3 regions of the Mesorhizobium sp. 01N446 genome follow, and region 2 is predicted to be linked to each of the others. Evidence: predicted binding sites of a transcription regulator. Region 2 holds the regulator's gene; each other region holds the start of a gene.
What was found. Region 2 encodes LexA, which represses DNA repair genes until DNA is damaged. Its sites were predicted from a motif close to TGTTCNNNNTGTGTTCNG; they were not measured.
Positions count from the first base shown of each region.

Region 1: the regulator LexA is predicted to act here: its motif matches at 8,096-8,113, upstream of uvrA (excinuclease ABC subunit UvrA).
Region 3: the regulator LexA is predicted to act here: its motif matches at 8,283-8,300, upstream of AC1DPX_RS05170 (ImuA family protein).

Region 1 covers NZ_JBFTRA010000004.1:177,315-187,282, reverse strand. Annotated here, with positions in the region: gene urtD (urea ABC transporter ATP-binding protein UrtD) at 1-129, shown strand, start outside; gene urtE (urea ABC transporter ATP-binding subunit UrtE) at 199-894, shown strand; gene AC1DPX_RS17845 (hypothetical protein) at 1,163-1,339, shown strand; gene AC1DPX_RS17840 (GGDEF domain-containing protein) at 1,364-2,512, opposite strand; gene AC1DPX_RS17835 (DUF72 domain-containing protein) at 2,695-3,501, opposite strand; gene AC1DPX_RS17830 (hypothetical protein) at 3,556-4,170, opposite strand; gene AC1DPX_RS17825 (GNAT family N-acetyltransferase) at 4,171-4,617, opposite strand; gene AC1DPX_RS17820 (DUF302 domain-containing protein) at 4,614-5,024, opposite strand; gene uvrA (excinuclease ABC subunit UvrA) at 5,024-7,945, opposite strand; gene AC1DPX_RS17810 (hypothetical protein) at 8,644-8,943, opposite strand; gene AC1DPX_RS17805 (ATP-dependent Clp protease proteolytic subunit) at 9,033-9,638, opposite strand; gene AC1DPX_RS17800 (SRPBCC family protein) at 9,661-9,968, opposite strand, start outside.
Region 2 covers NZ_JBFTRA010000004.1:75,962-85,929, reverse strand. Annotated here, with positions in the region: gene AC1DPX_RS17310 (LpxI family protein) at 1-192, shown strand, start outside; gene lpxB (lipid-A-disaccharide synthase) at 185-1,357, shown strand; gene gltA (citrate synthase) at 1,389-2,717, opposite strand; gene gltX (glutamate--tRNA ligase) at 2,901-4,325, opposite strand; gene AC1DPX_RS17290 (ComEC/Rec2 family competence protein) at 4,428-6,878, shown strand; gene lexA (transcriptional repressor LexA) at 6,872-7,609, opposite strand; gene AC1DPX_RS17280 (pyridoxal-phosphate dependent enzyme) at 7,964-8,932, opposite strand; gene AC1DPX_RS17275 (GntR family transcriptional regulator) at 8,929-9,702, opposite strand; gene AC1DPX_RS17270 (ABC transporter substrate-binding protein) at 9,855-9,968, shown strand, end outside.
Region 3 covers NZ_JBFTRA010000001.1:1,101,707-1,111,674, forward strand. Annotated here, with positions in the region: gene AC1DPX_RS05140 (prolyl-tRNA synthetase associated domain-containing protein) at 1-117, shown strand, start outside; gene trxA (thioredoxin) at 200-1,204, shown strand; gene AC1DPX_RS05150 (LON peptidase substrate-binding domain-containing protein) at 1,326-1,997, shown strand; gene AC1DPX_RS05155 (Trm112 family protein) at 2,007-2,246, shown strand; gene AC1DPX_RS05160 (error-prone DNA polymerase) at 2,449-5,805, opposite strand; gene AC1DPX_RS05165 (DUF6504 family protein) at 5,802-7,277, opposite strand; gene AC1DPX_RS05170 (ImuA family protein) at 7,219-8,259, opposite strand; gene AC1DPX_RS05175 (metallopeptidase family protein) at 8,442-8,864, shown strand; gene AC1DPX_RS05180 (DUF1737 domain-containing protein) at 8,889-9,095, opposite strand; gene AC1DPX_RS05185 (HpcH/HpaI aldolase/citrate lyase family protein) at 9,145-9,968, opposite strand, start outside.

The sequences.
Region 1 (9,968 bases), 100 kb from region 2:
GACATGCATTTCGTGCGCGAACTCGGCGTCAAGGTCACCTGCCTGCACGAAGGCTCGGTGCTGTCGGAAGGCACGCTCGATTTCGTCTCGGCCGACGAGCGTGTCGTCGAAGTCTATCTGGGGAGATGAGCATGGTCTGGCGCGTTCAATTCCATCGCTTCGATCTGTCGTTTCTCCGGTTCTGGAGAAGGCGCTGACATGCTCGAAGTTTCAAACGTCACGCTCCACTACGGCGCCGCCCAGGCGCTGCGCGGCGTTTCGCTGAAGGCGGGCGCCGGCAAGATCACTTGCGTGCTCGGCCGCAATGGCGTCGGCAAGACCAGTTTGATGAGATCGATCGTCGGCCACCACCGGCTGACGAGCGGAAGCGTTGCCTTCGAGGGGAAGGCGCTCGACCGGAGCGCGGCGTATGACCGCGCCCGGTCGGGCATCGCATTCGTGCCGCAGGGCAGGGAGATATTCCCCCTGCTCACGGTGCGCGAAAACCTGGAATCGGGTTTTGCGCCTCTGAAGCGCGCCGACCGCAACGTGCCGGCGCATGTCTTCGAGCTGTTTCCGGTGTTGAAGCAGATGCTTGGCCGCCGTGGCGGCGATCTTTCGGGCGGTCAGCAACAGCAGCTGGCCATCGGCAGGGCGCTGGTGATGCGGCCGAAGCTGCTGGTGCTGGATGAACCCACCGAAGGCATCCAGCCGTCGATCATCAAGGATATCGGCCGCGCCATCCGCTATTTGCGCGACCAGGCTGGTATCGCCGTGCTGCTGGTCGAACAATATCTCGACTTCTGCCGCGAACTCGCCGACGAGGTCAACATCATGGACCGCGGCCAGATCGTCCATACTGGTCCGGCGGAAGATCTGGACCGGGCTGATGTCCGCAAGTTCCTTACCGTCTAGAATCAGTGCCGGACTTCGGCTGGCGATCCAAAGTTCCTGGCAACTCCAATATTTCTTGCATCCGGTCTTCTGCATCTCTGGCGCGCGCAATGCCGCATGCTAGTCTTTTGTTGGCTTTGTGAGTCGGCCGCTTCCGTATCAGTCTGGTTATCGCAGATCGAGGGCGCGGCGAAGGCCGGGCAAGTTCCACGCAAGCAAGGCTTCCTAGCTTCCCTCCTGCGATCTTTGTCGTTCAAACGCGTTTGGGCACACAGGCTAAGGGACAGCCATGCAACGTTTCGTCGAGGACTACCAGAAGCGGCGGCTTACCGAACGGGTCGACATCATCGCCGCCATCAACATTTTGAGGTCACAGGGCTGCGACTATGACGACCTGATCGAGGAGATCACCAAGGTCTTTTATGTCGACCTCGATACTTTCAATGAAATCGTGATGGCGGCTTAGAGCCGCCGGCATTGATGCGCGTGCTCAGCTCGCGCGCCGCAATGGTGAGGCGGTGACGCGGTTGCGGCCGCTGCGCTTGGCGTCGTAGAGCGCCTTGTCGGCGGCGCTGAGCACCTTGTCGAAGCTGAGGCCCTCTTTGCTGCCAAACGCAAAACCGGCGCTGACCGTGCACCTCAGGGACCCGGTTTCGGTCTCTATCAGGCGTGTCGCGAAGGCGGTCCGGATGCGCTCTGCGGCGTCCTCGACCGTCTCCGGCAAGGTGCGCTTCAACACCAGTGCGAATTCCTCGCCGCCCATGCGCGCGGCGACGTCGGTCTGGCGAAGATTGCCGGCGAGTTCTCCGGCAAACACTTTCAGCACCTCGTCGCCCGCCGCGTGGCCAAACTCGTCGTTGATGGCTTTGAAATTGTCGAGATCGAAGACGACCACGGCGGTGAAGGCACCGACCGGAACATGGCCATGCATGTCGAACAGCGCGCGCCGGTTGAGCAGGCCGGTCAAGGGATCGGTGAGAGCGTTTCGGCGGTGATGTCTCGCCAGACGCCCCTGGTTGAGCGCAAGCGAAAGCGCACCGATACCCGTCATGCTGGCGATCACGACGATGAGGCTCAGTTCCTCGGCCCAGTTGCTTGGTGCATGGCCTAGAACCATCTTGCCGTCCCTTGCCAGCACCGCGGCGCACAGCATGAAGGAAACGGCGGTGGCCGAGTAGAGCGTGGTGATGCCGATCGTCAGGGCGGGGGCTTCGTCGCGGCCCCGCCAGTATTCGAATGCCGTCGCGAACAGCAGCAGGGCGGCGAAAAGGTTCTCGAACATAAAGCCGAGACCATCGTAGCCCAGAGCCATGGGAGGCAGCGTCATCGCCAGCGAAACACAACCCAACAGTGCTCGCGGCAGTGGGGAGCCGCCCGTCCTGAACTGGTAGGCCGCACCCAGCATGGTCGAGAAGCCGAGCAGCAACAGGGCCAGAGTGGCGATGCCGAGCAAGCGCCCGGGCATGTCGATATAGGCGTCATAGACAAAAATATCGCCGACCACGAACACCAGGCTGATCGCCCATGTCAGCAGGAACCGTTCCGTGCGGGCGGTCAGCCACATGCCGAACAATGTCAGGCTCAGGCAAGCGGCGGAGAAACCCACAGCCAGCAGAAGTGAAGTGTAGTCGAGCGACATGCCCCTCTTTCCCTGCCGGCGGCGGCTCCAGCTGTGCGGCTTGGCGTCGCCGCATTCATGCAGCAAGGAAGTGTCGATAAGGTTACGATCGTGGCGAAGATGCCACGAATAGGCGCGTTGCTACGCGCAAAACGCATAGATGATGCGCTTACAGCATGTAGCCGAACAACAATGGATGCCTTTCAGCCGGCTATACGCTTCATCAGCGCCATCGCCCCGAACGGTGCGCGCGCCTTGCCCTCCGTGATGAAGTAGACGAACACATCGCGCGGCTGCACCGGCGCGTCGGTGGCGGGATCGGCGCGCCGCAAATCGGCCGGCTGCTTACCCTCCGCCCATATTTTTGCCCGCGCCGCCCATTCGTCGAGACCCTTCGGCGTGTAGCAATCGGGATTGTCGTCCGAGCCGGTCTGCAGCCGTGCGTAGACGAAGTCACCGGTGACATCGGCGATATCAGGATATTTGGCATGGTCGGCATAAACGATCGCCGCCTTGTATTTGCGGGCGAGCGCCGCGAATTCCGGCACGATGAAACTGTCGTTGCGCACTTCCAGCGCGTGGCGCAGCGCGACGCCATCCTGTTTTTCCGGGAGCAGTTTCAAAAAGGCTTCGAAATCGTCCGGATCGAATTTTTTGGTCGGCGCGAACTGCCACAGGATCGGGCCGAGCTTGTCGCCGAGCGCGGCAACGCCGGAACCGAGGAAGCGCATCATCGATTCGCCGGCTTCGCCCAGCACGCGGCGGTTGGTGACGAAGCGGTTGCCCTTCAGCGAATAGACAAAACCGTCCGGCGCCTCGCTCGCCCATTTGACGAAGGTCGGCTCCTTGAAGCTGGAATAGTAGGTGCCGTTGACCTCGATGCTCGGCACCTGCCGGCTGGCAAATTGCAGTTGCTTGGCCTTCGACAATTTGTCCGGATAGAAGGACGTATCCCAGGGCTCGAAGGTCCAGCCGCCCATGCCGGAGCGGATTGTTCCCGATTTGCTCATCGATTTCTCCTCCAATGTGTTTGCCGCTATAGGCGTGGCAACCGGCAATTTCGTTCAAGTGGGCGTTGACCCGTCCGGGGCAAAGATTGTCGGCGTTCCCAAGGGGTAGAGGTCCTTGCGCAACCGCATGACGCGAAACTGATTTCCGTCCTCGACGATATCGTAGAGAGCCTTGACCGGCTGATAGCGTGCGCGGCGATAGTCGTGCAGCATCACGATCGTCTCGGCATGACAAAGCAGCGTCGCCATGAACGCGCATTCCATGCGGCGCCGGCCGTCGATGAAGATGAAATCGAATTTGCGCTCCAGGCTCAGCGGCCAGGTCGAATAGTTGAGCTCCGGATCGCGGTCGCCAAGCTTGGGACCCTGGAGATCCAGGCAGACCGGATGGAAACCGCTCCACTGCGGCAGCTGCGGCAGAAGTTGATCGAGGAAGGGCTGGCTGTCGTCGATCGAAAAGAGATTGTCGATGGCCAGTCGCTCCCTCAACTGGAGGATCGCCAGCGTCGTGTGGCCCATCCCCCATTCCAGATAGGCGCGCGTAACGGGCTTCACATGCTGCAGCAGGATGCGCTGGAATTCGGGCAGATAGTCGGCGCCGTAAGCTTGCGACGAGCGGACCACGCCACCCAGGGTCAGCTTGTTCTCCATGGAGCTGCCGGCCTGCATTCACATTGCCTTCGCCATGTCGACGAGCACCCAGCCTGGCCGATAGGGATTGGGCCGGCGACCCGTTTCGCGATAGCCGTAAGCGAGATAGAGCGCGATGTTCCGCTCCATTTTCGCATTGGTGTAGAGCCTTATCTCCGGAAGGCCCCATTGGCGCGTCTGCTCGTCGGCGTGTCTCAGCAATGCGATACCGAATCCCTTGCCCTGGAAGGCGGGTGACACCGCTACGGAGAAGATCATGGCGTGATCCGCATGCCGCTCCAGTGTGAGCACTCCGGCAAGTTCGCCGCCGCTCTCCAGCAGCCAGACCTCGCCGCGCGCGATGCGCGGGGCATAGTCTTCGGTCACCGGGATCGGCGGCGCGTCGAGTATGGCTTTGTAGGGAGCGTAGGCGGCTTCCGTCAGCGCGACGATCCCGGCAAGATCTTCTGGGCGGGCAAGCCTCATGACGGATCCATTCCAGCGGCGGCAGCGATCACCTTCTCCATGCCGGCGGCAATCGCCGCGACCGCGGCGCGGCTGGCATCGCCTAGGCCGTGGCGCTCAGCGATCCAGTGCGGATCATTGTAGGACAGCCAGGCATTGCCTTGTACATCCTCCCAGCCCAGCGCCTTGACGGGCAGATCGATGCCGGCAAGCTGACTTTCCTGCATCAGTGGGGTGCCGCCTCTGGGGTTGCCGAAGATCAGCAGTTCGGTCGGCCGCAACGCAGCGCCGACTTCGCGCGCGCCGGCGGCATGATCGATGCGCGCGAAGACAAGCAGGCCCGAGCGCTTGACCACCTCGGCAAGGCGGTCGATGGTTTCGGTCACGCCAAAGCGGCTCTGAATCGTGATGAGACCATCCCCAGCCATCACTCCGCCGCTTCGCGCTTGCCTCCGGGGCGCCGCTCCAGCAGTTCCTTGAGGAACTGGCCGGTATAGCTGCGCTTCTCGCGCACAATGGCTTCCGGCGTGCCCTGGGCAACCAGTTCGCCGCCGCCGTCACCACCTTCGGGGCCGAGGTCGAGCACCCAGTCGGCGGTCTTGATCACTTCGAGATTGTGCTCGATGACCACCACCGTGTTGCCCTGGTCGACAAGTTCATGCAGCACTTCCAACAGCTTGGCGACGTCGTGGAAATGCAGGCCGGTGGTCGGCTCGTCGAGGATGTAGAGCGTCTTGCCGGTCGCCTTGCGCGACAGTTCCTTGGCCAGCTTGATCCGCTGCGCCTCGCCGCCCGAAAGCGTCGTCGCCTGCTGGCCGATATGGATGTAACCGAGGCCGACCTGCTTCAACGTGTCGAGCTTGTCGCGCACGCCGGGCACGGCGGCGAAGAAATCGACGCCTTCCTCGACCGTCATGTCGAGCACGTCGGCGATCGACTTGCCCTTGAACAGCACGTCGAGCGTTTCTCTGTTATAGCGCTTGCCGTGGCAGACGTCGCAGGTGACGTAGACGTCGGGCAGGAAGTGCATCTCGATCTTGATGACGCCGTCGCCCTGGCAGGCCTCGCAGCGGCCGCCCTTGACGTTGAACGAAAAGCGTCCCGGCTGATAGCCGCGCGCCTTGGCTTCGGGCAGGCCGGCGAACCAGTCACGGATCGGCGTGAAGGCGCCGGTATAGGTGGCGGGGTTCGAACGCGGGGTCCGTCCGATCGGCGACTGGTCGATGTCGATGACCTTGTCGAGGAATTCCAGGCCCTCGATGCGGTCGTGCTCGGCCGGATGTTCGCGCGAACCCATGATGCGGCGCGAGGCCGCCTTGAACAGCGTCTCGATCAGGAAGGTCGACTTGCCGCCGCCCGACACACCGGTGACTGCGGTGAAGGTGCCGAGCGGGATTTCGGCGGTGACGTTCTTCAAATTGTTGCCGCGCGCGCCGACGATCTTCAGGCGCCGGTTCTTCTTCGCCTCACGCCGCACACCAGGCGTCGCCACTTCGAGCGCGCCCGACAAATATTTGCCTGTGATCGAATTGGGGTTGGCCATCACCTGCTGCGGCGTGCCCTGGGCAATGATCTCGCCGCCATGTATGCCGGCGGCTGGACCCATGTCGACGACATAGTCGGCATGCAGGATGGCGTCCTCGTCATGCTCGACGACGATCACCGTGTTGCCGATGTCGCGCAGGTGCTTCAGCGTGTCGAGCAGCCGCGTGTTGTCGCGCTGGTGCAGGCCGATCGACGGCTCGTCCAGCACGTAAAGCACGCCGGTCAGGCCCGAGCCGATCTGCGATGCCAGCCGGATGCGCTGGCTCTCGCCGCCCGACAGCGTGCCGGAATTGCGCGAAAGCGTCAGATAGTCAAGCCCGACATCGTTGAGGAAGCGCAGGCGCTCGCGGATTTCCTTGAGCACCCTGACCGCGATCTCGTTCTGCTTGTCGTTGAGCTGAGCGGGCAGGTCGGTGAACCACTGGTCGGCCTTGCGGATCGACTGTTCGGTGACTTCGCCAATGTGCTTGCCGCCGATCTTCACCGCCAGCGCCTCAGGCTTCAGCCGGTAGCCCTTGCAGACGGGGCAGGGCGTCGCCGACATGAAGCGCTCGATCTCCTCGCGCATCCAGGCGGATTCGGTCTCTTTCCAGCGCCGCTCGAGATTGGGGATGACGCCTTCGAAGGTCTTGGTCGTCTTGTAGGAGCGCAGCCCGTCATCATACTGGAAGGTGACTTCGCGCTCGCCGGTGCCGCGCAGGATCGCGTTTTGGGCCTCGGTACTCAAATCCTTGAACTTGTCGCCGAGCTTGAAATTGTAGGCCTTGCCCAAGGCCTCGAGCGTCTGCACGTAATAGGGCGAGGTCGATTTCGCCCACGGGCTGACGGCGCCGTCGCGCAGCGACACGTTCTCGTCGGGCACGACGAGATTGGGGTCGATGGCGCGCTGGCTGCCGAGACCGTCGCAGGTCGGGCAGGCGCCGAACGGGTTGTTGAACGAGAACAGCCGCGGCTCGATCTCCGGAATGGTGAAGCCGGACACCGGGCAGGCGAATTTTTCCGAGAACAGGATGCGTTCATGCGTCTCGTTCTTCGACTTGTTGACCGAATCCTCGCCGGTCTGGCTGGAATCGAGCGGCCTGTCGGCGAACTCGGCCACCGCCAGCCCCTCCGCGAGCTTCAGCGCCGTCTCGATGGAGTCGGCAAGACGCGTGGCCAGATCGCCGCGTACGACGATGCGGTCGACGACGACATCGATGTCGTGCTTGTATTTCTTGTCCAGCGCCGGAACATCCGCGATCTCATAGAAGACGCCGTCGACCTTGACGCGCTGAAACCCCTTCTTCTGGAGCTCCAGTAGTTCCTTGCGGTACTCGCCCTTGCGGCCGCGCACGATCGGCGCCAGCAGGAACAGGCGCGTGCCTTCCTCCAGCGCCAGCACGCGGTCGACCATCTGGCTGACCGTCTGGCTCTCGATCGGCAGGCCGGTGGCCGGCGAATAGGGCACGCCGACACGGGCGAACAACAGGCGCATATAGTCGTAGATCTCGGTGACGGTGCCGACCGTCGAGCGCGGGTTCTTCGAGGTGGTCTTCTGCTCGATGGAGATGGCAGGCGACAGGCCGTCGATCTGGTCGACGTCGGGCTTCTGCATCATTTCGAGGAATTGCCGGGCATAGGCCGACAGGCTCTCGACATAGCGGCGCTGGCCTTCGGCGTAGATGGTGTCGAAGGCGAGCGACGATTTGCCGGAACCCGACAGGCCGGTCATGACGATCAGGCTGTCACGCGGCAAATCGAGATCGACGTTCTTCAGATTGTGTTCGCGCGCCCCGCGAATGGAAAGGAATTTATGGTCGGCCATCGCCGGTCGCCGCCTCAGATCTGGAATTCGTGGGATTGGCGGGATTGTCCCGGCCATCCCCTATGTAGGTGTTTTTGCCGCCACGTCGAGAGACGCCACAATTCCCGACAGAAATCGTTTAACCGCCTTTCGCGCGAAGGGGCAAGCAGAAAGAACAAAGGCCGAACACGCTCCTGACAAAGCTGTGTAAAAACCTGACCTGTACGTAACCTCCCGCCGATCACGTTTTTCGGTAACCGGCTGTTGATGGTTGACGCGGCCGGCTCATGGGAGCAGTCTCCAGAAGTCAGCGAAGCCGGCCGTCTTTCGATGGCCTCGCCGCCCAAAGGCGGCCTGCGAGACGCCGCAGGTTTTTGCGATTTGCGCTTCGCGACGACAATGTCGCAACGGACACAGGAGCGGAGCATGACGCCACCGGATAGTCCCCAAGGGCTCCACGCCTCGTTGGAGCCGCGGCAGGCATAAGTGCCAGGGTTTAGCGTTTGCGCCACCCGACAAACCGTGACTTGCCGTATCCCCCAACAATCAGAGACTGCTAGTCGGATCGTCGGCTGACGCCGCGTGGCATCCGAAATCAAACGCCGGCAGTACACTCCCGGCAAAATATGGATTTTAGATCCAGAAAAGCCCCGTCCGTTTGCCCTAGGGCACGGCGGGGCTGTTCTTTTGCAGCGAAGCCTGGCCGGCAATGGCGCTGGCTATCTCGGCGGCTTGATCCCGCCCGTAGCCATATCGACGGTGATGCTGCCGGAAATCCTGACATCGGTATCGCCGATCTTGAACGTGCCGTTGCCGTTGCTGGGGAATGCGTCGTCAGGTTCCGGCTGAGGAGCGGGCTTAGCGATGCGATAGTCACCGCTCACGCCGGGCAGGGCGCCCTTCTGTGCCTGCCCCGAACTGTCGTCGGCGAGTGCCAAACTGCTCATAAGGCTGGCGAAAGCGAGCGCTGCGGCGGCGATGACGCGATGCGACGTCCTGGGCGAATAAGTGTCGATCATCCCAAGACTATAGTGACGTGCCGCCGATGCGGCCAGACCGGCATCGTCAAATCTTCGACAACCGCCGAGAATCCGACCTGGTCCTGGCTTCACGCCGCCTTTTTGCGGGTGTCGAAGACGTGGTCGACGATGCCCCAGGCCTGGGCCTCGGGGGCGGTCATGAAATGGTCGCGATCGAGCGTGCGTTCGACCTCCTCGTAGCTGCGGCCGCAATGCTGCGCATAGAGTTCGGCCATGCGCCGTTTGGTCTTGCCGATCCGTTCGGCATGGCGCTGGATGTCGGAGGCTTGGCCCTGGAAGCCGCCCAACGGCTGGTGCAGCAGGACGGTGGCGTTCGGCAGCGCGATGCGGCGCCCCGGTGTGCCCGCCATCAGCAGGAAGGAGCCCATCGAGGCGGCAAACCCCATGCACACGGTCGACACCGGGCAGCTGACATACTGCATCGTGTCGTAGATGGCGAAGCCGCTGGTCACCACGCCACCGGGTGAGTTGATGTAGAGCGAGATCTCCTTGTCGGGATTGTCCGACTCCAGCGACAGGAGCTGCGCACAGACCAGCGCCGAGACGTCATCATTGATCTCGCCATTGATGAAGATGATGCGCTCGCGCAGCAGCCGCGAGAAAATGTCAAAGGCGCGTTCGCCGCGGCTCGATTGCTCGATCACCATCGGCACCAGACTGGCAAGACCGCTCATTTTTCGTCTCCGATTTCCGTGTTCAGGCTGCGAGCAGCAGCGGTGTGTTCGCGGCGATGAGCTTTCCGGCCCCGCGCGATCCGAGCCAAAGCCGGCAGCCGCCGCCCGCCATGGCAACAGCAGGCATAGCCTTCCCGGCAAAACCGTCATGGACGATGCGCAGATGCGTGCCGCCGGAAGCGGTGCGGGCGAGTGTGAAGGTGACGACGCTGTCGAGCGGATCCTGGCGCGCGGCGTCATTTGGCTGCTCCCGCCAGGAGTAGCGCAGCAGGCGCTCGGGCTCGGCGTCGAGGATTTCGCATTCGATCGCGGCGTCCGGCCCGGCAAAGG
Region 2 (9,968 bases):
CAGGAACTGCGCGCTGATCTTCCATCCATAGGGCCACAGACGGTCGACGCGGCCCATGCGGCGGGGCTCGCCGGCATTGCCGTCGAAGCGGGGCGCTCGCTGATCCTCGAAGGCCCCGCAACCTTGTCGCGCGCCAATGAACTTGGCCTGTTCATCGTCGGCCTGGCCGCAGCGGAGCCGGCGCATGGCTGACAGGGCGTTGAAGATTGCGATCGTCGCCGGCGAGGAATCGGGTGATCTGCTCGGCGCCGACATCGTGCGTTCGCTGCGCCAGGCAACTGGCCGCGAGGTAAAGCTCGTCGGCCTCGGCGGCCGGCATCTCGGGGAATTGGGCCTGGAGTCGCCCTTCGACGCCGGTGAGATCGCGCTGATGGGTTTCAGCGCCGTCCTGCGCGATCTGCCGCGCCTTGTCAGGCGGATCGGCCAACTGGCCAAGGCCGTTGCCGAGGAAACGCCGGACTGCCTGATCACCATCGACAGTCCGGACTTTTCCTTGCGCGTCGCCAGGAAGGTGCGGGCGTCCAATCCATCGATACCGATCATCCATTATGTCTGCCCGAGCGTCTGGGCCTGGCGGCCGGGCAGGGCTGTGGCGATGAAGCCCTATGTCGACCATATCCTCTGCATCCTGCCGTTCGAGGTGAAGGAGCTTGACCGGCTGGGCGGCCCGCCCGGCACCTATGTCGGGCACCGCCTTACGCATGATGCTGGCGTGCTTGCCGCCCAGATGGCGCAGGCCCTGCCACGCGATCTTGCCCAGGACCGCATCAAGACATTGCTGGTCCTGCCCGGCTCGCGGCGCGATGAGGTGCGACGGCTGATCGACACGTTCGGCGAGACCGTGTCGATGCTGCGCGCGCGCGGACATCGTCTGCGTCTGCTGCTGCCGACGGTCCCGCATGTCGCCGACCTCGTCAAAGCCTCGGTCAACCGTTGGGACGAGAAACCCGAAATCATCGTTGATCCGCAGCGCAAATGGCAGGCTTTCGGCAAGGCCGATGCCGCGCTGATCGCATCGGGAACCGTATCGCTCGAACTGGCTTTGGCCGGTGTGCCGATGGTGTCGTCCTACAGGCTCGATCCCATCGCACGCACCGTGGCGCCCTATTTCGTTTCCGTCTGGTCGGCGCTGTTGCCCAATCTGATCGCGGATCGCGCGCTCATCCCGGAGTTCTACAACGAGTACGTCAAGGCGAACAATCTGGCTCGCCAACTGGAAGCATTGTTCGCCGACAGCGGCATGCGCGCCTGGCAGAAGGACGGTTTTGCGGAGATCGCGCGGCGCATGGCGACGGACAAGCCGTCAGGCGAGATCGCGGCGGGCGTTGTGCTTCGTCATATAAAAAAGGCGCCCTGAGAGGCGCCTTTTTCGATTCAAGCCTTTTCGATCATCGCTTGGCGATCGGCACGTAGTCGCGTTCCGGCGCACCGGTGTAGAGCTGGCGCGGCCGGCCGATCTTCTGGCGCGGATCCTCGATCATCTCCTTCCACTGCGCGATCCAGCCGACGGTGCGGGCGACCGCGAACAGCACGGTGAACATGGTGGTGGGGAAGCCCAGCGCCTTCAGCGTGATGCCGGAATAGAAGTCGACATTCGGATAGAGTTTCTTCTCGATGAAATAGGGATCGGTCAGCGCGATCTTTTCCAGTTCCATGGCGATGTCGAGCAGCGGATCGTCCTTGATGCCGAGTTCGCCCAGAACCTCGTGCGCAGTCTTCTGCATGATTTTCGCACGCGGATCGTAGTTCTTGTAGACGCGGTGGCCAAAGCCCATCAGCCGGAACGGGTCGTTCTTGTCCTTGGCGCGGGCGATGAATTCCGGGATATGATCGACATGGCCGATCTCGCCCAGCATGTTGAGCGCCGCTTCATTGGCGCCGCCATGGGCCGGACCCCACAGGCAGGCGATCCCGGCGGCGATGCAGGCGAACGGGTTGGCGCCCGACGAGCCGGCGAGGCGAACCGTCGAGGTCGAGGCATTCTGCTCGTGGTCGGCGTGCAGGATGAAGATGCGTTCCATGGCGCGTGCCAGCACCGGGTTGATCTTGTACTCCTCGCACGGCACCGCGAAGCACATATGCAGGAAGTTTGCCGCGAATCCGAGATCGTTCTTCGGGTAAATGAAGGGCTGGCCGATGTGGTACTTGTAGGCCATGGCCGCGATCGTCGGCATCTTGGCGATCAGCCGCATGGAGGCGACCATGCGCTGGTACGGGTCGGAGATGTCGGTGGAGTCGTGGTAGAAGGCCGACAGCGCGCCGACCACGCCGCACATCACCGCCATCGGGTGCGCGTCGCGGCGGAAGCCGGTGAAGAAGCGCGACATCTGCTCGTGCACCATGGTGTGGCGCGTCACGCGGTAGTCGAAATCGTCCTTTTGCGCCTTGGTCGGCAGTTCGCCGTAGAGCAGGAGATAGCAGACTTCGAGGAAGTCGCCGTGCTCGGCCAGTTGGTCGATCGGATAGCCGCGGTGGAGAAGAATACCGGCGTCGCCGTCGATGAAGGTAATCTCGGATTCGCAGCTTGCGGTCGAGGTGAAACCGGGATCGTAGGTGAAGGCGCCGGTCGTGCTGTAGAGCGAGGCGATGTCGATCACGTCGGGTCCGACGGAGCCGCTTCTCACCTTGAATTCATGGGTCTTGCCGGCGAACTGAAGCGTTGCGGTTGCCTCTTGGTTCGCGCCGCCCACATCCAGTTTTTTCGCAGCTTCGGTCATTGCAAACTCCTTGTTGTTTCCTCATGCCGGCAAAGGCAAATTCTGCAGAGCGACACGTCGAAATCACCGCAATGCGCGTATTCGCCACCGCATTTTAGGAGGTGCGTGCCAGATTGGGCCAAGGCCTAATGTTGCACTGCGAAACGCGCCTTTCAATGCCAATCTTCTTGGGCCAGTTTGCTCCTAATCGATTTGATCCGCTATGCGCGCCAGGCTTTCCTCGCGCCCAAGCACGGCAAGCACGTCGAACACGCCGGGGGAGGTGCTTTTGCCGGTCAGCGCGGCCCGCAATGGTTGGGCCACGGCACCAAGCTTGTGGCCACCGGCCAGCGCATAATCGCGGATCGCGGCCTCTGCAGCGGCAGCCGTCCAGTCACTTGCAAGCGCGGTCAAAGCTTCGTGAGCGCCGCGCAGGATCTTGCGGGCATCGTCATTGAGCAGAAGGGCCGCCTTCTCGTCGACCGGCAGCGGGCGCGTAGCAAACAGGAAAGCGGCGCCATCGACAAGCTCGACCAGCGTCTTGGCGCGCTCCTTGAGGCCTGGAAGGGCCTCCAGCAACTGCGCCTTGTTCGTGTCGTTAAGGCGTGCGGCCATCGCCGGACCACCCTCGAGATAAGGCAGAGTGGCGATGAAGATGTCCAAAAGCTCCGCGTCGGCCATGCGTCGCATATGCGCGCCGTTGATCGCTTCCAGCTTGGCGAAGTCGAAGCGGGCCGCACCCTTGTTGACGTCGCCGATATCGAACCAGGAGATCATGTCCTTGATCGACATGATCTCGTCGTCGCCATGGCTCCAGCCCAGGCGCGCCAGATAGTTGAGCAGCGCCTGCGGCAGGTAGCCCATGGCCCGATAGGCCTCGACGCCGAGCGCGCCGTGGCGCTTCGACAGCTTGGCGCCGTCGGCGCCATGGATCAGCGGGATGTGCGACATCGACGGCACGTCCCAGCCCATGGCGTTGTAGATGACGGTCTGGCGGGCGGCGTTGGTCAGGTGGTCGTCGCCGCGAATGATGTGCGTGACACCCATGTCGTGGTCGTCGACGACGACGGCATGCATGTAGGTCGGGTTGCCGTCCGACCGCAGGATGATGAAGTCGTCGAGATCCTTGTTGGGGAAGCGCACCTCGCCCTGGACACGGTCGTGGACGATCGTCTCGCCCTCGGTCGGCGCCTTGATGCGGATGGCGCCCTTGACGCCCGCAGGCGCCTCGGAGGGGGCACGGTCGCGCCACTGGCCGTTGTAGCGCGGCGGCAGGCCCTTGGCGCGTGCTGCCTCGCGCATTGCCTCAAGCTCTGCCGGCGTCTCGTAGCTGTAATAGGCCTTGCCCAGACGCACGAGTTCCTCGGCGACCTCACGGTGGCGCGGCGCGCGCTCGAATTGCGAGACCGCGTCGCCGTCCCAGCCAAGGCCGAGCCAGGTGAGACCGTCCAGGATGGCGGCCGTTGCGGCATCGGTCGAACGCTCGCGATCGGTGTCCTCGATGCGCAGCAGCATCGTGCCGCCTGTGTGTTTGGCATAGAGCCAATTGAACAACGCCGTGCGCGCGCCGCCGATGTGCAGATAGCCGGTGGGCGAAGGGGCAAAACGGGTGACGACCTTGTCGGACATGAAACTCTCGGAAACCATCTGAAGCGGGGTGCGGCTGCGCGGACTTTCGCGCGCCCGGCGTTCATGTAGCATAGGGCGTCAGGGGTGCAAGGGGCAGACCCGATGGCTGGACGAGGCCGGGGCTCAAAACAGGGCGAGGACGCCAACGTTGGCGTCAGCGAACGGTCCCTGTTTGCGATCCCTCCGCCAGCCTCATTGCCGCCATCGCCCCTTGTGCCCGCGCCGGGCAGTCAGCCGTCGCAGGCGGATATCCAGGCGCCACTTCCGGCACCTGCCTCGGGCCGGATTGTGCGTGTGCGCCGGCAACTCGGGCGGGTTTCCTTGCCTCGCCTGCGCCATGGCGTGGCGATGGCGGCGGAGCTGGAGCTGGATCGAGGCATCGCCTTCCTGCTGGTGCCGGTCTGTCTCGCCGCTGGTGCGATCGGCTACTATTCGCTCGCAGTGGAGCCTGATTTTGCAAGACCTGTCGCCGTGGTCGTGCTGATGGCGATCTGTGCGCTGGTTTCGCGCTCCTGGCCGAAAACCCATCTGGGCTTCATGGCGGCATTGCTGTGTGCGCTCGGCCTGCTTGCCGCCAAGGTCGAGACTTGGCGGGCGGGCACGCAGATGCTGGGTTCGGAAATCTCGACGCAAGTGACCGGCCGCGTGGTCTCGATCGACCGCATGGAGACCGGCCGCATCCGGCTCACCATCGACGTGACATCGACCGCCCGGCCGACACTGCGCTATGCGCCGGAAAGGGTCCGGCTTTCGGCGCGCAATATTCCGGCGGAAGTGACCGCGGGCTCCATGGTCACGGGCTACGCCAAACTGCTGCCGCCGACCGGTCCGGTGCGGCCGGACAGCTACGATTTCTCATTCGACAGCTATTTCGCCGGCATTGGCGGCAGCGGCTTCTTTCTCGGCAATCCAAAGCTGGTTTCCGCCGACGACGAGATGCCGCTCTCGGCCCGGCTTTTCTCAGGGATCGAAAATGCTCGCGAAGCCATTGCCGACCACATCAGGGCCACGGTCGGCGGTGCCGAAGGCGAGATAGCGGCTGCGCTCATCGTTGGTGTCCGCGCGGGCATTCCCGATGAAATCAACGAGGCGATGCGGCGCACCGGCATCTATCACATCATCTCGATCTCCGGACTGCATATGGCGCTGGTTGCCGGCACCATCATGGGTCTGCTGCGCGGCGCCTTCGCGCTGTTTCCGGATTTTTCCGCGTGTCGGCCGGTGAAGAAATACGCCGCCGCCGCGGCCCTTTTCTCGATCGCGGCCTATCTCGTCATTTCCGGCGTCGTCGTTGCCGCCGAGCGCAGCTTTATCATGCTGGCGGTAATGCTCATTGCTGTCCTGTTCGATCGCGCGGCGCTGACTATGCGCAATCTGGCGATCTCGGCGATCGCCGTCATTGTGGTGTCGCCCCACGAAGTGGTCGGCCCGAGCTTCCAGATGTCGTTCGCCGCGACCGCGGCTTTGGTTGGTGCCTATGCCGGCTGGGCGGATCACCATGCGGGAAAGACGAGACCGCCACCGCCAAAGCGGTCCTTGCCGGGCTTTCTCACACGAAAATTCCTGATGGCGACGGGCGGGTTGGCGATGACCTCCATCATCGCAGGCTGCGCCACGGCGCTGTTTGCCATCTGGCATTTCCAGCGTGTGTCGCCGCTCAGCCTGTTCGCCAATCTGGCCGTTATGCCGATCGTAACGGCGGTGATGTTCCTGGCGGTAGCCAGTGCGTTGCTGATGCCGTTCGGATTGGATGCGCCATCCCTTTACCTGATGGGCAAAGGCCTGACGGCAATGATCGCCATATCGGCATGGATATCGGAACGCTCGCCGATCGATGCTGTCGGGCTGATTTCCCAGCACTCCGTGCTGCTGGTGACCATCGCACTGGTTATCGCGACAATGGCGACGACCTGGCTGCGGCTCGCGGCCGTGCCATTCGCGCTTGCCGGCCTGCTGACGGTGTCGGATACGCGCACGCCGGATGTGCTGATCTCGGAAGATGCGCGGCTGGTTGCGCTGCCAATCGGCCGCGGCGAACTCGCTGTCAGCCGGGCTCGTCCGAACGAATTCACCGTCGACAACTGGAAACGCGCGCTGACATCCGAAACCATCATCGTGCCGGAAATGTTCAGCAAGGCGGACGGGCAATTCGACATTGCCGATGCGGTCAACCTGCCGCCGGGAGCGCCATTCTATTGCACGGACGGTGTCTGTCTTGCCCGGCATCCGTCCGGCGCGATCATTGCGCATGTCGAAGACCGCAAGGACACCTGGAAGGCCTGCGGTTTTGCCGATCTGATCGTCGTCAATGACGCGACGGGCTATAATGCCTGCCACAATCCGCTGGTTCTTGTCGTCACCAAACGGCAACTGGCCCGCAAGGGCAGTGCCGCCGTCTTCTTCGACCGCCAATCGGCGACCGGTCCGCCAATTGTCAGCTTCGCGGTGGACGGCCCGTACCGGCCCTGGCACGAGCAGCGAAAATTTTCACGCGAGGCGAGGGGGCTGCCGCCCTATCAAAAACCCGAAAAGCCGTCCGCTCCTGCTCAGTAACGCCGGATCAGCCCGACCAGCTTGCCTTGCACCTTGACCCTGTCCGGTCCGAAGATACGCGTCTCGTAGGCTGGGTTGGCGGCTTCAAGGGCGATCGAGGCGCCCTTGCGGCGGAACCGCTTCAAGGTTGCTTCCTCCTCGTCGACCAGCGCCACGACGATCTCGCCCGGGCTTGCCGTGTTGGCATTGCGGATAATGACCGTGTCGCCATCGAAGATGCCGGCCTCGATCATCGAGTCGCCCTTGACTTCCAGCGCATAGTGCTCGCCGCCCATGATCATGTCCGGCGGCACCGAGATCGAATGCGTCTGGTGCTGGATGGCATCGATCGGCACACCGGCGGCGATGCGGCCCATCACCGGGATCGAAACGGCGGATACCGCGTCGTCGTCATTGCCGGCCGCCGGCAAGCGCGACGGCGCCGGCTTGATCTGGCGGCCGAGGCCGCCCTGACCGAGACTACCCTGGATGACGCTCGGCGAGAATTTCTTTGCCGCGTTGAGACCCGGCGCGATCGAATCCGGCAGCCGCAGCACCTCCAGCGCCCGCGCCCGGTTGGGCAGCCGGCGAATGAAGCCGCGTTCCTCCAGTGCCGTGATCAGGCGATGGATGCCTGACTTGGAGGCGAGATCGAGCGCTTCCTTCATCTCGTCGAAGGAAGGCGGAATGCCACTTTCCTTGAGCCGTTCATGAATGAACATCAGCAGTTCATGTTGCTTGCGTGTCAGCATGGCGGCCCCCAAGGCATTGAACGAAGGGTGTGAACCAGAATCGAAAAACAAACCCAGAACAAACACTATCTGTTCCAGTTGTGTTCCGCAACTGTTTAAAGTTTAATGAATTTGTTAAGGCCTCAGAAATTATCTGGCCCCCGGCAGCAGGGGGCAAGCGACCACGGCGCCATCGGCACATGCATTGAAATTATTTTGGTTAATGGCCTGTGGCCTACCCCAGGGTGCGCTTTGGCATCAGGCGTTTGAGAGGCGTCCGCGGGGCGAATTTGAACGGTGTATCGATCCATTTCCAGCGGAACGAAACGAAACCAAAACGCCAACCATCGCTGGCTATCCGGGAATAGAACGCATTCAGGCTTCCGGCACCGCGCCGGCCAATACCTGCGCATAGGCGCCGGCATCGATATTGCCGCCGGAGATAACGCAGACAACATTGCCCGTTGCGTGCTCGCTGCGCAGAGCGGCGGCGAGCGAGGCGGCACCGGCACCTTCGGCCACGATCTTTGCCTTCGAGAACAACAGGCGCATCGCTTCCGTGACCTGCTCGGGGCTGACGGCGATGGCGCCGTCGATCAGCTGATTTGCCAATGGCCACAGGCCGGGTACCAGCGACGGGCCGCCTATGCTCTTGATGAAGGAGGGACGCGTCTCAATCTCGACAATGCGTCCGGCCGCCAATGCCGCCGTGACCGGAGCGGCGCTCTCGTCCTCGACCGCGAAAACCTTGGCCTGGCCTCGCATCGCCTTGACCGCACTGGCGACGCCTGACGTCATGCTCCCGCCGCCATAGGGTGTCAGCACGCAATCGACATCGGGCAGATCTTCGACAATCTCCAGGCCAATGGTTCCGTTGCCGGCAAGCACCGCCTGATCGGTGACCGGGTTCACGAGAAGCTCGGCGCCATCGGGCCGTTCGGTTCCGACTATGTAGCGCCACCATGTCTCGTGCGAGACGAAACGCACGTCGCCACCAAGGCGGCGGACCCCGTCGATCTTGGTCCGGGGCGCATCGGCATACATGTAGGCGACCATCGGAACGCCAAGCGCCTTTGCCGCCCAGGCCATTCCATATGCCATGTTGCCGGAACTGATGGTCGACACGCCGTGCCTGAGTTCATCGGCGTCGCGGCAAAGCAAGGCATTGAGCGCCGGCCTGATCTTGAAGGCGCCGATGGGCGACAATGTCTCGAGCTTGAGAAATATAAGCTGATCGGGCCGGCCGAGATCAGTGCGCAGCAGCGGCGTGCGCGGCAGCCAGGCGCGCAGCCGGTCACGGGCCGCGACGATCTCGTCAAGTGTCGGACGCCGCGGCAGCGTCATCCGGAAACCGCTTTCAGACTGCCGGCGCGTGCGGCGTAGGTGTTGGCGCCGTTGTCTTCGCTGTGGACATAGACATGAAGCGTGTAGCCGATATGCGCCGTCATCAGCGCCTTTGCCCGCTCGACGTCGCGATCGAGCGCCGCTTCCATGATCGCGGTGTGATGCTCGATCGCGATCGCCTCGCGCAAGGCGTCCATTGCCTCGCCATAGCCATCCTTGAGGCCGGCCGCCGCCCGCAATGTCGGCGCCAGGCCGAGAAACCGATGATGCCGCCGCAACTGATCGGCGATCGTCGAGCGGAAGCGCAAAAGCCAGTTGGATGTCGCCGCGCTGAGCAGCGCCGCGTGGAAGGCCTCGTGGCTCTCGTCCCACTTGTCGACGGCCGCATCGGAAGGGTCGTCGACCGCGGTCTTGCAACGGGAGAGCCGGTAGTGGGCGGTGACGACCGCGTCCTCCCATTCCCTGCCGCCATTCGCGATCGATTCCAGGAACAGCGGCATTTCGACAACCATCCGCGAGCGCGCCAAGTCCTCGAGCTCGGCGCGCGACACGGGGGCGACGGTAAAGCCGCGATTGCTGATGGCGGTGACCAGGCGCTCGGCTTCTAGGCGGGACAGGGCTTCCCGCAGCGGCGTCCAGCCGACGCCGTATGTGCCGCGCAGCGCGCTCAGCTTCAGCGGCGCCCCCGGCATGAGACGGGTGGTCAGGATATCGCGCCGCAGCAACTGATAGGCCGCCTCGGTCTTCGTGGAACTGTTCTGATCCTGCATCGCCGTCCGTCCATCACCAGGCTTGCAAAAATTATATATCATGGGGAGGCATGGCAAGAATTATATATAATGTTTGACACATGGCGGGGGACTGACCATGATCGCCGCAGTTGCCGCCTGTGAGCGGCGCTGATCAAATCTGGGAGGAAATGATGTTGAAGTCGAAGTCCGCTTGGCTGTCGGGACTGGCCCTGGCAGGCGCATTGATGGTCAGCGCCGGCAGCGCCGCGGCTGATCAGATACGCATCGGCATCGCCAATTTCGGC
Region 3 (9,968 bases), on a different contig from region 2:
GTCATCAACGCGCATCCGCTGACCAATGAGGCGACGACATCGATCGCCGCTGCCGATCTCATCAGATTCGTCGAGGCAACCGGGCACGATGCTGCTATCTTGAAAGTCTCGGCTTGATCGCCACATGCATGGCGAAACCGACTTCCAACGACATGGCGCCGACCCCGCGGGCCGGCGGCGCGACCGAAAGGGTGACGAGATGAGCGACAACAAGCCGTTTGGCGGGTCATTCGGCAGCAGCGGCGGCCAGTATGCCACCACCGTTCAGTATGGCGCAGCGCCCCCCGCGCCGGCAAAGGTCTCGCTTGGCGATGCGCCGGCCGCGCCCCCGGCCGATGTCATAAAGGACACCACGACCGCGGCCTTCGCCGCCGACGTCATCCAGGAATCGCGCCGCCAGCCGGTGCTGGTGGATTTCTGGGCGCCGTGGTGCGGCCCCTGCAAGCAGCTGACGCCGCAGCTGGAAAAGGCGGTCCGGGCCGCCGGCGGCAAGGTCAAGCTGGTCAAGATGAACATCGACGATCATCCTTCGATCGCCGGCCAGCTCGGCATCCAGTCCATTCCGGCGGTCATCGCCTTCAAGGACGGCCAGCCGGTCGACGGCTTCATGGGCGCCATCCCGGAGAGCCAGATCAACGAATTCATCACCAAGGTCGGCGGCAAGGGCAATGGTGCTGCGGCCGTGGCCGAGGCGCTGGCAGCGGCAGCGGAAGCGCGCGACGCCGGCGACATGCAGACCGCCGCCGACATTTTCGACGCCATCCTGGCGCAGGCGCCGGAGACGATCGAGGCGATCGCCGGGCTGGGCGATCTGCTGTTCGAGGCCGGCGACACGCAAGGCGCCGAGGCCTTGCTGGCAACAGCACCCGAGGCCAAGAAGGACGCGCCAGTTCTTGCCGCCTTGCGCGCCAAGATGGCGCTGGCCGCGCAAGCGGCGGAGCTGGGCAATCCGGCCGAGTTCGAGCGCCGCCTGGCCGAAAACCCGAAAGACCATCAGGCGCGTTTCGACCTGGCCATGATCCAGAACGCCAGGGGCGAACGCACGGCGGCAGCCGACAATCTGCTGGCCATCATCAAGGCCGATCGCGGCTGGAACGAGGATGGCGCGAGGGCGCAGTTGCTGCAATTCTTCGAGGCCTGGGGCATGACCGACGAGGCGACGCTGGCCGCGCGGCGCAAATTGTCGGCGCTGCTGTTTTCCTGAGCCGGAGGCTGTTTCGTCGCACGGGCTTGTGGTCGGCGGCGGCCGCGCCAGATTAGGAAGCTGACTTCGGCCTAGCCGACGATCCCGGCGGCGGGCGCAAGAAGTCGATCGGAGGAATGTGGTGCAAGCGGGAAACGCGCATTACCGGCTGGCCAAGGATCTGCCGTCGACGATCCCGATCTTTCCGCTCGAGGGGGCGCTTTTGCTGCCGGGCGGCCGCATGCCGCTCAACATCTTCGAGCCGCGCTATCTGCAGATGGTGGATGAAGCGGTCGCCGGCTCGCGGCTGATCGGCGTGATCCAGCCGCGTCTCGACGGCGCGCTGCGCGAGGATGGCGAGCCGGAGCTTTGCAATGTCGGCTGTGCCGGCCGCATCATTGCCTTCTCCGAGACCGGCGACGGCCGTTACCTGATTTCGCTGCAGGGCGTGTTCCGCTTCCGCATCGCCCATGAACTGACGGTCAAGACGCCGTTTCGCCAGGCCAAGCCGGCGCCCTTCCTCGCCGATCTCGATGACGATCCGGCGGCCAACGAGATCGACCGGCCGGCGCTGCTCAAGGCGTTTCGCGCCTATCTTCAAGCCAATGATCTCGAGGCCGACTGGGAAAGCGTCAGCCGCGCCGAAAATGCCATGCTGGTCAACGCGCTGTCGATGATGGCGCCCTACGGGCCGGCCGAGAAACAGGCGCTGCTTGAAGCCGCCGACCTGAAGACGCGGGCCGAGACGCTGATCGCCATCACCGAAATGGCGCTGGCGCGCGAGAATGAGGATTTTGGTTCAAGTCTTCAATGAGAGGGCACGATGGCGGCGGATGGGCGTGACGGAAAGAAGATCGATGTCGATCCGAAGCTGCTGGAGCTTTTGGCCTGCCCGCTGACCAAGGGGCCGCTGGCCTGGGATCCGGAGCGTGGTGAGCTGATCTCGCGGGTCGCCAAGCTCGCCTATCCGGTGCGCGACGGCATCCCGATCATGCTGCCTTCCGAGGCGCGGACACTGTCGGCGGAGGATGTGCTGGCGCCGCCGAGGCTGGGTGGGCCTTAGGGTATGTCGATATTCAGGTGAGGCCGGCCTGCAAACGGGTGATACCTGCGCTTCCCCGTTCTACTGCGTCCCAGTAGAACTGTGCTCACGTACGAAAAGTACGCTCCGCTCCGGTTCTCGGCATTTTCGGCTCGGCCTGACCTGAATCTCGATATACCCCTGCCGCGCCGCCAAATGCTGACGGTCGCCAAGCGCGACAGCCCTACTGAAAATTGCGGCCCTTGGGCATGACGCTTTCCGCCTCTTCCGACAGTGTTGCGAGGTCGTGCCTTGCCGGCGCCTTCCCTATCTCGGGCCGGCTGGGGCGATCCGAGCCTGCCTCTCTGGCGTTCGCCATCGGCTGGGCCTCCGCCTGCCCGGCCCCGCTGACCTTCTCCAGAAGCACGGTCAGCCAGGGCGTCAGGTCCTCGATCTTTTCCGCGACGATATGGATGACACCGGATTCCGACTGCAATTTGCCGCTGACCTTGACGAAGCGCGCGCCCATGACGATGGGGCGGAAGCGGGTAAAGGTCCGCTCCCAGAAGATGACGTTGGCGACGGCCTTGTCGTCCTCCAGCGTCAGGAAGATCGCATTGCCCTTGCCGGGACGCTGGCGCACCAGCACCAGACCGGCGACGGAGACCCGCCTGCCGTCGCGCACCGATGGCAGGTTGGCATTGGGCGTGACGCCGGCACGGTCGAGCCGTTCGCGCAGGAAGGCGACCGGATGCGCCTTCAGCGACAGGCCGAGCGAGCGGTAGTCGTGGATGACATGCTCGCCGAGCGGCATTTTCGGCAGCTTCGTCTCCGGCTCCAGTTCGCGCAGGCGCAGCGCCGGCTGGTCGAACAGCGGCAGCTTTTCGGCGGCACTCCTGGCGCCCAGCGCCCGCACCTCCCACAGTGCGGCACGGCGGTCGAGGCCGATCGAGCGGAAGGCGTCGGCCTGGGCCAGGCGCTCGATCTCGCCGACATCGAGGCCTGAACGCAGCCAGACATCCCGGACGGTCGAGTAGCCTGAGCCGCGTCGCGCGACGAATTGCTCCATGCGTTCTTCGGACAGGCCCTTGATCTGCCGGAAGCCGAGCCGCACCGCATGGCTCGTCTCGATGACGCCGCGCATCTCAGCATGGCGCGGCAGGATGCGGGCCGGATCGAAAGGCGCTTTTTCCAGGGTGCAGTCCCAGACGGAGAAATTGACGTCGACGTCGCGGATGTCGACGCCATGATCGCGCGCGTCGCGCACCAGCTGGGCCGGCTGGTAGAACCCCATCGGCTGCGAATTCAGGATCGCGGCGCAGAACACGTCGGGATAGAAGGTCTTGAACCAGCAGGAGGCATAGACGAGCAAGGCGAAGGAGGCGGCGTGGCTCTCGGGAAAGCCATATTCGCCAAAACCCTCGATCTGCTTGAAGCAGCGCTCGGCGAAGTCCCTGGTGTAGCCCTTGCCGACCATGCCGTTGATCATACGGTCGCGGTAATTGCCGATGGTGCCGGTGCGCTTGAAGGTGGCCATGGCGCGGCGCAGTTCATCGGCCTCGCCCGGTTTGAAACCGCCGGCGACGATAGCGATATTCATAGCCTGTTCCTGAAACAGGGGCACACCAAGTGTCTTGCTCAGGATCGCTTCCAGCTCCGGCTTTTGATATTCGGGCTTTTCCTTGCCTTGCCGGCGGCGCAGATAAGGGTGGACCATGTCGCCCTGGATCGGGCCGGGCCGCACGATCGCCACCTCTATGACGAGGTCATAGAAATCCTTTGGTTTGAGCCTTGGCAGCATCGACATCTGGGCGCGAGACTCGATCTGGAAGACGCCGAGCGTGTCGGCGCGGCCGATCATGTCGTAGACGCGCCTGTCTTCCGGCGGCAAGGTGGCCAGCACATAGGGTTGGCCATAGTCATCCCGTGCCCTCGGATAATGGTCCGTAAGCAAGGTGAAGGCGCGCTGCAGGCAGGTCAGCATGCCGAGCGCCAGCACATCGACTTTCAGGATCTTCACCGCGTCGAGATCGTCCTTGTCCCATTCGACCATCTTGCGCTCGTCCATCGCCGTCTTGACGATGGGCACGATCTCGTCGAGCCGGTCCCTGGTGATGACGAAGCCGCCGACATGCTGGGAGAGATGGCGGGGAAAGCCCATGATCTCATTGGCGCGTTCCATCACATGCTGCGACACCGGGTCGGTGCGGTCGAGACCGCCGGCGCGGGCTTCCTTCTCGCCGAGTTCCGAGGTCGACCAGCCCCAGATCGAGCCGGACAGCGATGCCCGGACATCCTCCGACAGGCCCATGGCCTTCGATACTTCGCGCAGCGCCGAGCGGCCGCGATAGCTGATGACGGCGGCGGCGAGTGCGGTTCGCTTGGAGCTGTATTTCTCGTAGATGTACTGGATGACGGTTTCGCGCTTTTCGTGCTCGAAGTCGACGTCGATGTCTGGAGGTTCGTTCCTTTCCTCGGAAATGAAGCGCTCGAAAAGCGAATCGATTTTCTCGGGTCCCACTTCGGTGATGCCAATGCAGAAGCAAACCACCGAATTGGCAGCCGAACCACGACCCTGGCAGAGAATGTCCTGGCTGCGGGCGAATTTGACGATGTCGTAGACGGTCAGGAAGTAACGGGCATAGTTGAGGCGCTCGATCAGAACGAGCTCTTCCTCGATGCGCTTGATCACCGAAGCGGGCACGCCCGAGGGATAGCGCCGCGCCGCCCCCTCCCGCGCCAGCCTATCCAGCTCGGCCTGCGGCCCGAGACCCGATTCCGTCGGCTCGTCGGGATAATTGTACTGGAGGTCGCTGAGCGAGAAGGTCAGCTCTTCGGCGAACCGCAACGTCTCGGCCAGTGCCCGCGGATGCCTGCGGAACAGCCGGGCCATTTCCAGCGGCGGCTTCAGATGGCGTTCGGCATTGGCGGTCAGTTCCAGCCCGACCTCGGCGACGGGCGTGTTGAGGCGGATCGCGGTCAGCACGTCCTGCAGCGGGCGCCGTTCGGCGGTGTGGTAGAGGACATCGTTGGTCGCCATCAGCGGGATGCCGGTCATTTCGGACATTGCCGCCGCCTGCTCGATGCGGAAACGGTCATTGCCGGCATAGCAGGGTGAGACGCCAAGCCGCAGGGCCCTGCCGAAGCGGTCCTTGAGCTGGGCAAGCCCGGCAAGACCGTCTTCAGCGCCCGCCGCCAGGTCGGGCAGGACCGCCAGCGACATCAGATCCCCCCATTCGAACAGGTCGCCGCGCTGGACCAGCGTCGCGCCCTTTTCGGTCTCCTCGCGCAGATTGGCCTGGGTGAGCATGCGGCACAGATGCCCCCAGCCGGCTCGATCCCTGGGATAGGCGAGAATGTCAGGCGTGCCGTCGGCAAAAACCAGCCGGCAGCCGGGGTGATAGACAAGTTTCTCGACCTTGGCCTGCTGCCAGGCGCGCACGACGCCCGCCACCGTGTTGCGGTCGGCAAGACCGATCGCCGAAAAACCCATGAGCTTGGCCGCGACCACCAACTCCTCCGGCTTGGACGCACCGCGCAGGAAGGAGAAATTCGACTGGATGCCGAACTCGGCATAGGGGATGACGGTCAGCGCGTTCATGCGAAGACCCCATGCATGAACCAGCGCGGCGCGGCTTGCGAGCCGCCGTAAAGGCCTTGCCGGTAGAGCCAGTAGCGGCGGCCTTCGGCATCCTCGATGCGGAAATAGTCGCGCGTCGATGCGGCCGCGTCGCTCGGCGCCTCGCGCCACCATTCGGCGGCGATGCGTTCGGGACCCTCGGCACGGGTGACGCGGTAGAGCGCGCGCCGCCAGCGGAAATTAAGCGGCGGTCCCTCCGGCATTTCGGTGGCCGGCACCTCGATGGGCTCGGGGGCGCGAAACAGGCGGATCGGCCGTTCCGGCGGGAAGATGGTTTTGGGCGCCTGCACCCTGTCCGGTCTCTTCGGCGGCGTGGTCCGGCGCGGCGCTTCGCTGAAGGGGACGATGGCGACGGCGCGCTCCGGCAGATGGCTTTCGACCGCGACCGGCTGCAGCACCGCGCCCTCGCCGAGCCGGGCGCGGATGCGGTCGGCGAACAGCGCGATGTCGGCGCCGTCATCGGTCACCTCGCCGGTCAGATCGGCCTGCGCCATGTCGAAGGCGGCGGCCGCCAGCACCGAAAGCCGCACCAGGTCGAAGCCATAGCCGGCGTCGATGTCCTGCTCGAGTGCCGCCAGCCTTTCATGGAACAGCTTCTGGATCAGCCGGGGATCGCGCATCGGCCGCGAAGTGCCCAAGGCGATGCGGCTGACGGCGCCGTCGACGCGGAAGAGCAGCAGCGCCAGCGTCCGGGCGCCCTCGCCGCGGCGCTCGAGATCGCTCTTCAAGGTCGTCGCCAGCAGGCCGACCAGCCGCTCGATGTCCTCGGTGAGCGTAACGGGCTCGGCGAGATGCCGCTCGACCGAAAGCGGCGCGACGGGAAGGCGCGGCGAGACCGCCTCGTCGAGGCGGCCAAGCGCCTGGTCGAGGCGTAGCAGCAAGGTGGCGCCGAAGCGGCGGGCAAGCGGCGCGCGCGGGGCGGCCATGACGGCGCCCGCCGTGCGCAGGCCGACACTTTCCAGGCTGGCGCGGGTCTCCGGCGCGATGCGCAATGCCGCGAGCGGCAAAGGCGCCATCAGCGCTTCCTCCTCACCTGAAACAACGATGCGGTCGCCGCAAAAGCGGGCCGCCGCCCAGGCCGCCCCCGGCGTCGGGGCAAGGCCGGCGCGGACATCGAACCCCTGGTGCAAGAAGCGCCACAGGATATCGTCCAGCATGGCGCGTTCGCCGCCGAACAGATGTGTGCAGCCGGTGACGTCGAGGAACAGGCCGTCCGCCCCGTCCAGCGCCACCAGCGGGGTATAGCGGTCGCACCAGTCGGCAAGGCCTTCGAGCAGGCGCCGGTCGGCCTCCGGATCGGCCTCGACGATGTCGATCGAGGGATGCATGGCGCGCGCATCGGCAATGCCCATGTCGCGCTTCAGGTGCAGCGCCTCAGCCCGCTCGTCGAGGGCTGAGATGCGCTGGGCGTTGCCCTGGCGGTGGCTGATCACCAGTGGCGGGTGCGATGGCGCCGGGTGATCCGACGGCCGGGAACGCCAGGATCGCCCCAGACGCTGCCGCAGGATCCTTTCGGCCGCCAGATAGGGAAACCACAGGGACAGGATTCTCTGTCCGTTGGCCCCTTCTTTCGTCGAATACGCGTTCATCGGGGTTCCACTCCAGTGTGAATTGTCCAGGCAGGGCCGTGCGGCTCTTGCCGATGGTGATGGTGAAGGCCGGGCGGCCGATCGATCCGGCGAGCGGCCCGGCAACCGTGGCGCGCGGCACGGCCGGCGCCGAGGAGACGATGAGGCGGACGGGCGCCGCCGTCGGTTCGGGTTCGGCCGCCTGCCGCAGCAGGAATACCGGGCGGCCGGCACTTTGCGCCCTCGCATGCAGCCGGCGCGTCGCGGTCAGGTCCAGCCGCTGCGGGTTGCCGCGAATTTCCAGGATGACGGCGGCGAGCGCCGTCATCCGTGCCGCTTCCTCGGCGACCCACAATGCGTCGACGAGCTTTGGCGCCTCGGAAAACAGCAATTGCTCAGGCTCGATGCCGAACGAGGCTTGCAGTCCCCTTGCATAGGGAAAGCCCGCCTCGCGGAAGATTTCCGTGGTGCCGATCCATAGGATGGGCAGCCCTTGCGCCTGTTTGAGGATCAGGCTGGTGAGCGAGAGGGCGAAGCCGGCGACGGCTCCGGCATCTCGGGTTTCCAGGCCATGGATTTCGCTGAGCGCCGCTTTCGGCAGGCCGCCGCTCAAGGCGTCATCGAGCCGCTCGATGCCGATCGGCAGGAAGGCATCCGGCAGGGCCGCGGCAAGGCCGCGCCGGACGATCGTGAGATCGGCGCTGCCGGGTGTGGCATCGGCGCTGGCGTCGGCATCAAGCGGCGCGCCGGCCGGCGCCTGCAGGCGCTCTGGCAGCGTTCCCTCGATCTTCGCGATCTGGCGGCGCAGGGCAAAAACAGTCTCCCGCGCCACGGCTGATATCGCCATGACGGTCAGTGTCCACTCACAATTGTTCCTGTTATGTTCCTATAGATTCCAGAGGCAACCTGAAGAGTCAAGCAGAGTCACAAGGAATTTATTCCTGCAGGCCCTGTGCGGCATGGGCGTATGGGCCGCTTCATTTGCCTCGACCGGTGCGAAAGCCTATATGCCGGGTCAAAGGACAAAGCATGGCCCGCATCTACAAAACCCGCACCTGGCATGGCGAACTCGCGCCCTCGATGGAGGAGATGGAGTTCCTGGCGCTGGAGGCCTACGCCCATCTGCCGGAGGACTTTCGCAAGCTGACCGGCGAGATCGTCATCCAGATCGCCGAGTTCCCGACCGACGAGATCATGGACGACCTGTCGCTGGAGACGCCGTTCGACCTGCTCGGCCTGTTCGAGGGGCGCGGCATCGCCGAGCGCTGGAACCCGCAGACCGGCGAAGGCCCGAACCGCATCACGCTCTACCGCCGCGCCATGCTCGACTACTGGGCCGAGAACGAGGAGACGCTGGGCGACATAGTCACCCATGTGCTGATCCACGAGATCGGCCACCATTTCGGCCTGTCGGACGATGATATGGAGAAGATCGAAGAGGCGGCGGAATGACGAAGAGAGGAAGGCAGCTAGCCTCTACCAGTCGCTGAGCTTCGTATCCGGCCCGTATTCCTGGCCATCGACGTCCTTCACCACGGCCTGGCCACAGCGCATGGTTTTCGCCTTCTTGTCATAGGCATAGGTCGGCGAGCCGAACAGGTGCCAGCCCTTGTTCAGCGCCGCCGTCACCTTGTGGCAGAAGCTGGCGTCGTCGGGGGCGGTCAGAAAGCGGTAGAGTTTCATTGTCTCAAGTCCTGTCGTAAGTGCCATAGCCCGCGAGCATGGGCCGATATCATGCGCCGATGGCGGCTGCCTTCGCCAGCAATTTTTCGGCCTGCGCCAGATGCAGCCGCTCGACCATTCTTCCTTTCAGCGAAATCACGCCTTTGCCAGCATTCTCGGCAAGGGCAAAGGCCTCTTTCACCATCAGCGCCTCGGCAACCGCCTCCGGTGAGGGCGCGAAGGCGCGGTTCGCCGCGTCGACCTGGGCCGGATGGATCAATGTCTTGCCGTCGAAGCCCATGGCCGCCGCTTCCGCGCACTCATGGGCAAACGCGTCGAGGTCGCGGAAATCGTTGGCGACGCCATCGAGCATGTCGAGGCCGCCGGCGCGCGCGGCCAGCACCATCTGCATCAGCCACGGCACGAGGTAGCGCCGGTCGGGGGTCGCCAGCACACCGGTGTCCTTGGCCAGGTCATTCGTTCCGGCTACGAAACAGTTGAGGCGCGAGGCCGGATCGCGGCCCAGTTCGGCAATGGCGCCGATGTTGAGCAGCGCCTTGGGCGTCTCGATCATCGCCCAGAGTTTCACGCTGTCGGGGGCAAAATTGTCGTCCAGCACGTCGCCGACTTCGAGGATGTCGCGTGGCGTGGCGACCTTGGACAACAGGATGCCGTCGGGCTCGACTCTCGCCACGGCCAGGAGGTCGCCGGTGCCCCATTCGCTGGCCAGCGCATTGACGCGCACCACCATCTCGCAGCGGCGGCCAGGAGTGTTGGCAGCCGGGCGGCTGGCGAAGATCGCGGGCAGCTTTTCGCGGGCGGCGATCTTGTCGGCCGGAGCGACGGCGTCCTCGAGGTCGATGATGATCGCATCGCAGGACAGCTGCGCGATCT